3 regions of the Terrabacter sp. 05T424 genome follow, and region 3 is predicted to be linked to each of the others. Evidence: predicted binding sites of a transcription regulator. Region 3 holds the regulator's gene; each other region holds the start of a gene.
What was found. Region 3 encodes HrcA, which represses chaperone genes, less so after heat shock. Its sites were predicted from a motif close to TTNGCACTCGNNNNNNNCGAGTGCNAA; they were not measured.
Positions count from the first base shown of each region.

Region 1 (3,273 bases), 1.0 Mb from region 3:
CGGACGTGACTGTGTCGCGTGAGCGGCGGGGCTCAGAAGCCCATGCCGCCCATGCCGCCCATGTCGTCGCCACCGGGCATGGCCGGCGCGTTCTTCTCGGGCTTGTCGGCGATGACGGCCTCGGTCGTGAGGAACAGCGCGGCGATCGACGCGGCGTTCTGCAGCGCCGAGCGCGTCACCTTGACCGGGTCGATGATGCCGGCGGCCAGCAGGTCGCCGTACTCGCCGGAGGCCGCGTTGAGACCGTGGCCGGCCTCGAGACCGCGCACCTTCTCCGCGACGACGCCACCCTCGAGACCGGCGTTGATCGCGATCTGCTTGAGCGGGGCCTCGGTCGCGACGCGCACGATGTTGGCACCGGTCGCCTCGTCACCCTCGAGCGTGAGCTCGTCGAGCGCCTTGGCGGCCTGGATGAGGGCCACGCCACCACCGGCGACGATGCCCTCCTCGACGGCAGCCTTCGCGTTGCGGACGGCGTCCTCGATGCGGTGCTTGCGCTCCTTGAGCTCGACCTCGGTGGCCGCGCCCGCCTTGATGACGGCGACGCCGCCGGCGAGCTTGGCGAGGCGCTCCTGGAGCTTCTCGCGGTCGTAGTCGGAGTCCGACTTCTCGATCTCGGCCTTGATCTGGGCGATGCGGCCCTCGATCTGCGAGCGGTCCTCGGCATCTTCGACGATGGTCGTCTCGTCCTTGGTGACGACGACCTTGCGAGCGCGGCCGAGCAGGTCGAGGGTGGCGTTCTCGAGCTTGAGACCGACCTCCTCGGAGATGACCTGGCCACCGGTGAGGATGGCGATGTCGGTGAGCATGGCCTTGCGGCGGTCGCCGAAGCCCGGAGCCTTGACGGCGACGGACTTGAAGGTGCCCTTGATCTTGTTCACGACGAGCGTCGCGAGGGCCTCACCCTCGATGTCCTCGGCGATGATCAGCAGCGGCTTGCCGGACTGCATGACCTTCTCGAGCAGCGGGACGAGGTCCTTGATGCTGCCGATCTTGGAGTTCGCGACGAGCACGTAGGCGTCGTCGAGGACGGCCTCCATGCGCTCGGTGTCGGTGACGAAGTAGGCGGAGATGTAGCCCTTGTCGAAGCGCATACCCTCCGTCATCTCCAGCTCGAGGCCCATGGTGTTGGAGTCCTCGACGGTGATGACACCTTCCTTGCCGACCTTGTCCATCGCCTCGGCGATGAGGGCACCGATCTCCTCGTCGGCCGCCGAGATGCTGGCGGTCGAGGCGATCTGCTCCTTGGTCTCGATCTCCTTGGCCTGTTCGAGCAGGCGGGCGGTGACGGCCTCGACGGCCTTCTCGATGCCGCGCTTGAGCGCCATCGGGTTGGCGCCGGCGGCCACGTTGCGCAGGCCTTCCTTCACCATCGCCTGGGCGAGCACGGTGGCCGTCGTCGTGCCGTCACCGGCGACGTCGTCGGTCTTCTTGGCAACTTCCTTGACGAGCTCCGCGCCGATCTTCTCGTACGGGTCGTCGAGCTCGATCTCCTTGGCGATCGAGACGCCGTCGTTGGTGATCGTGGGGGCGCCCCACTTCTTCTCCAGGACGACGTTGCGGCCCTTCGGGCCGAGGGTCACGCGGACGGCGTCGGCGAGGATGTTCATGCCCCGCTCGAGACCGCGGCGTGCCTCTTCGTCAAAAGCAATGGTCTTGGCCATTCGGGTGGTTCCTCCCACACGAAACGTTGGTGGTGGACCGCACGACGCCCGCGACGGACGGGACCGGTCTCCCCAGCTTCATGTCGCTGCGGACCCGACCCCTCGGCATACGGCCCATTTCTGTCACTCCCCGAGGGAGAGTGCTAACGCCATTATTGGCACTCTCGGGGTGAGAGTGCAAACAAAACGAGGGACCGGCCCTCTCTTCGCACCGCGCCCTCCCCAGGAGGTATGCCGTCCGCCCACCCGGGCGCACGGCATACGCCCTCAGTCGCCCAGCCGCGGCGGGGTCTGGCAGGTGGCGTCAGGCGGCCGGCTCGAGTGCGGCGACGAGGCGGGCGGCATACCCTGCGGACTCCTGGGCAGAGGCGTACGTCGTGCGCGGCCAGAAGAAGCCGCGCAGGCCGTCGCCCTTGGTCCGCGGCACGACGTGCACGTGCAGGTGCGGCACCGACTGGCTGACGACGTTGTTCATCGCGACGAACGAGCCCTGCGCCCCCAGGCCGGTCACGGCCGCGGCTGCGAGACGGCGTGCGGCGCCGAGCAGGCCCGCGTGCAGGTCGTCGGGCAGGTCGAGCAACGTGTCGACGTGCACCCGCGGCACGAGCAGGACGTGGCCCTTGAACACCGGCCGCCGGTCGAGGAACCCGACGAAGTCCGGCTCGTCGAGCACCCGGTCACTGGGCAGGTCGCCGGCGACGACGGAGCAGAAGACGCAGTCCATGGCCACAGGCTGCCACGCAGCGTGGCCCCCGTCGCGCAGGCGTCGACGGGGGCCATCACTTCGGGTGCGTCGGGGTCAGCAGATGATGAGCAGGAAGCAGCCGCCGTCGGAGGGCGTCGGAGAGCTCGTGGGCGTCGGCCGCGGCGAGGTCGGCATGGGCTTCGGCCCGCCCTTGGTCGGCGACGGGCTGGGCGCGGCGGTCGACGACGACGGGCCCGGCGTCGTCGGCGCGGGGACCGGCGGGGGCGCCACGGTCGAGGTGGTGGTCGCGTCGGGAGCCGGGGCGCGGGTCGTGGGGACCTGCGACGTGGCGTCGGAGGCCGGCTCGACGACGGCGGTCGCGGCAGGCTGCGTCGAGGACGTGCCGGGGAGCGGCGCGGCGGTGCTCGACGTGCCGGGCGCGTCCGAGGTGCCTGCAGAAGTGCCTGGGGAGGTGCCCCAGCCATCCTCCGACGGCGTCTCGGCGAAGTCCGAGCCAGGGACGTTCGGGAAGACGCCGGCGCTCATCGCCTCGTCACGCCAGCTGTCGCCCGACCAGAGCACGACGGCTCCGGTGGCGAGGAGAGCGAACGCCGCGAGGGCGGCCACGATGACGGCTCGGCGGCGACGACGGCGGCCCGGGGTGGGCTGGAAGTCGGTGGAGGGCTCGAAGGACATGGCTCACAAACGTAGAGGAACTGGGCTTCGACCGCCTGTCCGGAGCGTCGCCGCTGCCCGGCTACTACGGTGGGACGGTGCGCGAGGAGACATGGATCACATCGAGGTCCCGCTCATGACCGGCAAGCCCGGCTTCGCGGCGGCCACCACGGCGTCCGCCGGAACGGGGCCCCAGCCCCACGGCTTCGTCGAGATCGCCGACCGGGTGTTCGTGGCGCGCTACCGACA
Region 1 covers NZ_JBFTLB010000001.1:60,796-64,068, reverse strand. The annotation lists gene groL (chaperonin GroEL) at 33-1,664, opposite strand; gene AC1DE0_RS00280 (HIT family protein) at 1,969-2,388, opposite strand; gene AC1DE0_RS00275 (hypothetical protein) at 2,464-3,045, opposite strand; gene AC1DE0_RS00270 (MBL fold metallo-hydrolase) at 3,137-3,273, shown strand, end outside.
Region 1: groL (chaperonin GroEL) is a predicted target of HrcA. The motif match lies at 1,820-1,846, and genes of this name have one in related genera.

Region 2 (3,273 bases), on a different contig from region 3:
GGCCCGGTCCGCTGGTCAGTGACCGTGGCCGTGCCCGTGGCCGCCGGCCTCGGGCTCGTTCTCCGGCTTGTCGACGATGAGCGTGTCGGTCGTGAGGATCATCGACGCGATGGACTCGGCGTTGCGCAGCGCGGAGCGCGTGACCTTGACCGGGTCGATGACGCCGGCCGCGATGAGGTCGCCGTACTCGCCGGTGGCCGCGTTGAGGCCCTGGCCGAGGGGCAGCTCCGCCACCTTGGAGGTGACGACGTAGCCCTGCAGGCCGGCGTTCTCCGCGATCCAGCGCAGCGGCTCGGCGACGGCCTTGCGCACGATAGACGCGCCCGTGGCCTCGTCACCGGTCAGCTCGAGGGCGTCGATGGCGGAGGCGGCGTGGATGAGGGCGGTGCCGCCACCGGCGACGATGCCCTCCTCGATCGCAGCACGCGTCGCGGAGATCGCGTCCTCGATGCGGTGCTTCTTCTCCTTGAGCTCGACCTCGGTGTGCGCGCCGACCTTGATGACGCAGACGCCACCGGCGAGCTTGGCGAGACGCTCCTGGAGCTTCTCCTTGTCCCAGTCGGAGTCGGTGCGCTCGATCTCGGCCTTGAGCTGGTGCACGCGACCGGCGACCTCGGACTCGTCGCCGTTGCCGTCGATGATCGTCGTGTTGTCCTTGGTGAGGACGACGCGGCGGGCCTGGCCGAGGACCGTGAGGTCGGCCTGGTCGAGCTTGAGGCCGACCTCCTCGGCGATGACCTGGCCACCGGTGAGGATCGCGATGTCCTGCAGCATCGCCTTGCGGCGGTCGCCGAAGCCGGGAGCCTTGACGGCGGCGACGTTGAAGGTGCCGCGGATCTTGTTGACGACGAGCGTCGAGAGGGCCTCGCCGTCGACGTCCTCAGCGATGATGAGCAGCGGCTTGCCGGACTGCACGACCTTCTCGAGGACGGGGAGAACCTCGGCGACCGAGGAGATCTTGCCCTGGTTGATGAGCACGTAGGCGTCCTCGAGGACGGTCTCCATGCGCTCGGTGTCGGTGACGAAGTAGGCCGAGAGGTAGCCCTTGTCGAACTGCATGCCCTCGGTGAACTCGAGCTCGGTCGCCGTCGTCGAGGACTCCTCGACGGTGATGACGCCGTCCTTGCCGACCTTGTCGAACGCCTCGCCGATGAGGCCACCGAGGGTGGCGTCCTGGGCGGACAGCGTGGCGACGGAGGCGATCTCGTCCTTGCCCTCGACCTCGCGGGCGTTCTCGAGGAGGCGGTCGTTGACCGCGGTGACGGCCTTGTCCATGCCGCGCTTGAGCGCGGCCGGGGCGGCACCGGCGGCGACGTTGCGCAGGCCCTCCTTGACCATGGCCTGGGCGAGCACGGTCGCGGTCGTCGTGCCGTCACCGGCGACGTCGTTCGTCTTGGTCGCGACCTCCTTGGCGAGCTGGGCGCCGAGGTTCTCGTAGGCGTCCTCGAGCTCGATCTCGCGGGCGATGGTCACACCGTCGTTCGTGATCGTGGGGGCGCCCCACTTCTTGTCGATGACGACGTTGCGGCCCTTCGGGCCGAGCGTCACCTTGACGGCGTTGGCGAGCGCGTTGACGCCGCGCTCGAGCGACTTGCGGGCGGAGTCGTCGAACTCCAGCTGCTTGGCCATGATCTTCCTTTGGCTCGGGTTGCATTGCGGTTCTTGGGGATTCGGGGCTGCTGCCAGCACGCCCGGTCAAACGAGGGGCCGAAAGAGACGCACCCCGGGGAGACCCCGACGGGGCTCACCGGGGTGCGTTCACGGCATACGGCTGGGTCAGCCGACGATCGCGAGGACGTCGCGCGCGGAGAGGATGAGGTACTCCTCGCCGCCGTACTTGACCTCGGTGCCGCCGTACTTGCTGTAGATGACCTTGTCGCCGACCTTGACGTCGAGCGGGACGCGCTCGGTGCCGTTGTCGTTGAAGCGGCCGGGGCCGACAGCGAGGACCTCGCCCTCCTGCGGCTTCTCCTTGGCAGTGTCCGGGATGACGAGGCCGGACGCGGTGGTCTGCTCGGCCTCGAGGGACTTGACGACGATGCGGTCTTCGAGCGGCGTGATGGAAACCGACACGGTGGTGACCTTCCCTTCGGGACAGTCGAAAACTGGATTGCGGACTGTGGGCTCTCGAGGACGGACGCCGTCGCGGGGGTCGACCTCCCTCGAGGAGGACGCTGGCACTTCCGGGTGGAGAGTGCCAACAGGAAGAAATCTAGGTTTCGGTTAGCACTCGGTCAAGTCGAGTGCCAGAATCCGTCGCGATTCGTGCTGGTCGCCCGCGCTGGCAGGATGTGCCCATGGACGCCGCCATGGTCGACCGCCTCGCTGCGGGTGAGGGCTGGGCGCTGCTCCAGTCGCTGCCGCCGTACGACGAGACGGCCTCGCTGCACCTTCAGGACCGCCTCCGCGAGGCCGGTTTCGCGGCCGACCTCGTGGCCGCGGCCATGACCCAGTCGCGGCTGCGGTCGCGCGGCACCGAGAAGTTCGGCGACTTCGCCGCCGGCATGCTCTTCACCGCCGACGGGCTCGAGCAGGCGACCCGCCTCGCCATCGCGGCGCGGCACGCCCACCGGTATGCCGTCGCCGGGGTGCGCGAGGTGCACGACCTCGGGTGCGGGCTGGGTGCCGACGCGATGGCCTTCGCCGGCCTCGACCTCGCGGTGCACGCCGTCGACGCCGACGACACCACCGCACGCGTCGCCGCGGTCAACCTGCGGCACTGGCCGTCCGCCCGGGTGACCCACGGGCTCGCCGAGGACGTACGCCTGCCGCCGGCTGACGACCGCGTTGACGTCGGCCTGTGGCTCGACCCGGCCCGCCGCGTGCGCGGGGTTGCCGACGTCAGCGGCCGCACCAAGCGCGTCTTCTCCCTCGACGCCATCTCGCCGTCGTGGTCGCAGGTGCTCGCCTTCGCCGAGCAGGTCCCGGCGACCGGGGCGAAGCTCTCGCCCGCCTTCCCGCACGGGTCGGTGCCCCGAGGGGCCGAGGCGCAGTGGACTTCCTGGCAGGGCGAGGTGCTCGAGTGCGCGGTGTGGTGGGGCCCCCTCGTCGCATCGACCGGACGCACCGCCGCCGTCTGCACCGCGTCGTCGACCGCTGTCGTGACCGAGCGCGACGCCGCCGAAGGGGTCGATCACCCGGTCCTGCGGTCGGTCACCGAGATGGGCGACTGGCTCTATGAGCCCGACCGTGCCGTGATCCGTGCCGGCCTGACCGGCGCCCTGGTGTCTGCCGTCGACGGCGTCGAGCTGGCGTCCGGTGTCGGCTACGTGA
Region 2 covers NZ_JBFTLB010000004.1:206,867-210,139, forward strand. The annotation lists gene groL (chaperonin GroEL) at 16-1,629, opposite strand; gene groES (co-chaperone GroES) at 1,777-2,073, opposite strand; gene AC1DE0_RS11495 (class I SAM-dependent methyltransferase) at 2,298-3,273, shown strand, end outside.
Region 2: groES (co-chaperone GroES) is a predicted target of HrcA. The motif match lies at 2,224-2,250, and genes of this name have one in related genera.

Region 3 (3,273 bases):
GCTCGTGCCGAGCGCGGCGGCGGCCATCGGCAGCTCGACGCTGCAGTGCAGGTCGTCGCCTCGGCGGGTGTAGGTCTCGTGGTTGACGACGCGGATCTCGACGTAGAGGTCGGCAGCGGGACCGTTGCCGGGGCCGACCTCACCCTCGCCGGTGAGCTGGATGCGGGTGCCGGTGTCGACGCCGGCCGGCACCTTGAGCTTGAGCGAGCGCCGGGTGCGCACGCGGCCGTCGCCGGAGCAGTCGTGGCAGGGGTCGGTGAGGGTCGAGCCGAAGCCCTGGCAGTTGACGCAAGGGCGGGAGGTCATGACCTGGCCGAGGAAGCTGCGCTGGACCTGCTGCACCTCACCGGCGCCCTTGCAGATCGGGCAGGTCTGGCGGCCGGTGCCGGGCTCGGCGCCGTCGCCGTCGCAGCGGGTGCAGCCCACGGCGGTGTCGAGGGTCAGCTCCTCCTCGGAGCCGAAGACGGCCTTGGCCAGGTCGAGGTCGAGGCGCACGAGGGCGTCCTGCCCGCGCTGCATGCGCGGACGGGGGCCGCGCGTGCCGGCCGTCGCCCCTGCCCCGAAGAAGGCGTCCATGACGTCGCTGAACGAGAAGCCTTGTCCGGCACCGAAGCCGGCACCGCCACCGCTGGCGAACGGGTCGGCGCCCATGTCGAAGGACTGGCGCTTCTGCGGGTCGGACAGCACGTCGTAGGCCTGCGACACCCGCTTGAACTCCTCCTCCGCCTCGGCGCCGGGGTTCACGTCTGGGTGCAGCTTGCGGGCGAGTCGACGGTAGGCCTTCTTGATCTCCTCCTGGCTCGCGTCGCGCGAGACACCGAGGACGGCGTAGTAGTCGTTCAAGCTGGGATTCCTTCGGTACGTGGTGATTTGGGTTCGGCGCAGCGGTGCACCGGCAGCTGGTCGCGGGATCTGCAGGCCGGAACGGTCAGGTGGCCTTGTTGTCGTCGAGGATCTCGGAGACGTAGCGGGCGACCGCACGCACCGACGCCATCGTCGTGGGGTAGTCCATGCGGGTGGGGCCGAGCACCCCGAGGCTGGCCACGCGCTCGGAGCCGGACCCGTAGCCGACGGACACGAGTGACGTGCTCTGCAGGCCCGTCACGGGGTTCTCGGAGCCGATGCGCACCGAGACGAGGTCGGGGTCGTCGCCCAGCTGGCCGAGCAGGCGCAGCAGGGTCACGTGCTCCTCGAGTGCCTCGAGGATGGGCCCGATGGTGCGGGGGAAGTCGGCGCCGGCCCGGGCGAGGTTGGCCTGGCCGGCCAGCACGACGCGCTCCTCGCGCTCCTCGACGAGCGCGTCGCCGAGGGCAGAGACCACGGCTCGCATCGCGGCGCGGTCGGCCTCGTCGGTGTCGTCGACGAGGCGCCGCAGCTGCGCCGCGGCGACCGTGAACGGAACTCCGGCGGCGACGTCGTTGATGCGGGTGCGGATCGAGGACACGAGCGCCTCACCGTCGGGGTCCGACAGCACCCGGCCCGTGTCGACGACGCGCTGCTCGACGCGGCCGGTGTTGACGATGAGGACGATCATGAGGTGCGACGAGCCCAGCGGGACGAGCTCGATGTGGCGCACGGTCGACCGGGTCAGCGACGGGTACTGCACGACGGCGACCTGCCGCGTCAGGCTCGCGAGGAGGCGCACGGTGCGGTCGACCACGTCGTCGAGGTCGACGGCGCCCTCGAGGAACTGGCTGATCGCGCGCCGCTCGCCCGAGCTCAGCGGCTTGACCGCGCTGAGCCGGTCGACGAAGACGCGGTAGCCGGCGTCGGTGGGCACCCGGCCGGCCGAGGTGTGCGGCGCGTGGATGAGGCCCTCCTCCTCGAGCAGGGCCATGTCGTTGCGGACCGTCGCCGCGCTCACCCCGAGGTGGTGCCTCTCGACGAGCGCTTTGCTACCGACCGGCTCGGAGGTGTGCACGTAGTCCTGCACGATGGCGCGGAGCACCATCAGCCTGCGGTCCTCGCTCATCACGTACCTCCTTCACGGTTTCGGCCACCCGCGCGGCCCGGTGGGCCGGTGGTGGGCCACGGGCCTGCCACGGGTCTCTGCACCGGCGCCTCGTCTGGCACTCTCGCGCAGCGAGTGCCAAGTCTACGACGTGGCGCGCGGATCTCCGATTTCATCCAACCGCATGCCGCCCTGCCACCGTCTCGCCGCCCTCCGCGTGGCGCACGCGCCGCGGCCCACCCGGCGGCATACGCTCGCTTGTCGTGTCCCCCAACAACCGTTACGGATCCGACGTGCTGAGCGGCGACTGGCGCGCCCCGAAGCGTGGTCGGTCGACACCGACCCCCGCCGAGCCCGACCTTGTCGTCGAGGACGTCGAGACAGGCTGGGTGGGCGCTGTCGTGCGGGTCGAGAAGGCCGGCGGCATGCACGTCGTGCACCTCGAGGACCGGCGGGGCCGCACCAAGGCCTTCCCCCTCGGCCCCGGCTTCCTCGTCGACGGCTCCCCCGTCACCCTGACGCCACCGGTGGCCGCCTCGGGAGCAGCCCTGGCCGAGGCGCGCCGGGCTGCGTCGCGCACGGCGAGCGGCTCGGTGGCCGTGGCCGGCGCTCGAGCGAAGGTCGCCAGCGGCTCGCGCATCTACGTCGAGGGGCGCCACGACGCCGAGCTGGTCGAGAAGGTGTGGGGCGACGACCTGCGCGTCGAGGGCGTCGTCGTCGAGCTCATGGACGGCGTCGACGACCTGGCCGGCATCATCGCGGAGTTCCGGCCCGGCCCCGGGCACCGCCTCGGGGTGCTCGTCGACCACCTCGTGCCGGGCACCAAGGAGGCCCGCATCGTCGAGCAGGCCCGAGCCCTTCCGGGCCTCGCCCAGCACGTGAAGATCCTTGGCCACCCCTACGTCGACGTGTGGCAGTCGGTGCGTCCCGAACGGCTGGGCTGGCAGCGGTGGCCGGTCATCCCGCGCGGCACGTCGTGGAAGCACGGCATCTGCGCCGAGCTGGGCTGGGCACACGCGAGCCAGGCCGACATCGCGAACGCGTGGAAGCGGATCCTCGGCACCGTGCGCACGTACGCCGACCTCGAGCCCACCCTGCTCGCGAGCGTCGAGGAGCTCATCGACTTCGTGACGGAACCCGGCGCCTGACACCGGGTGCCCAGCCGCCGTTCACCAGCGCACGTACCCCTGGACGTCGACCTTCACGTATGCGGCCGCTGACGTCTTGACCCGGACGGCACCGTCGAGCCCCACGGGCACGACGACGGTGTTGGTGGCGGTACGGCCCGAGCCGTACTTGACCGTTGCGTAGGGCGTCTCGGC
Region 3 covers NZ_JBFTLB010000001.1:1,056,736-1,060,008, reverse strand. The annotation lists gene dnaJ (molecular chaperone DnaJ) at 1-843, opposite strand, end outside; gene hrcA (heat-inducible transcriptional repressor HrcA) at 929-1,972, opposite strand; gene AC1DE0_RS04940 (DUF3097 domain-containing protein) at 2,215-3,099, shown strand; gene AC1DE0_RS04935 (CHAP domain-containing protein) at 3,121-3,273, opposite strand, start outside.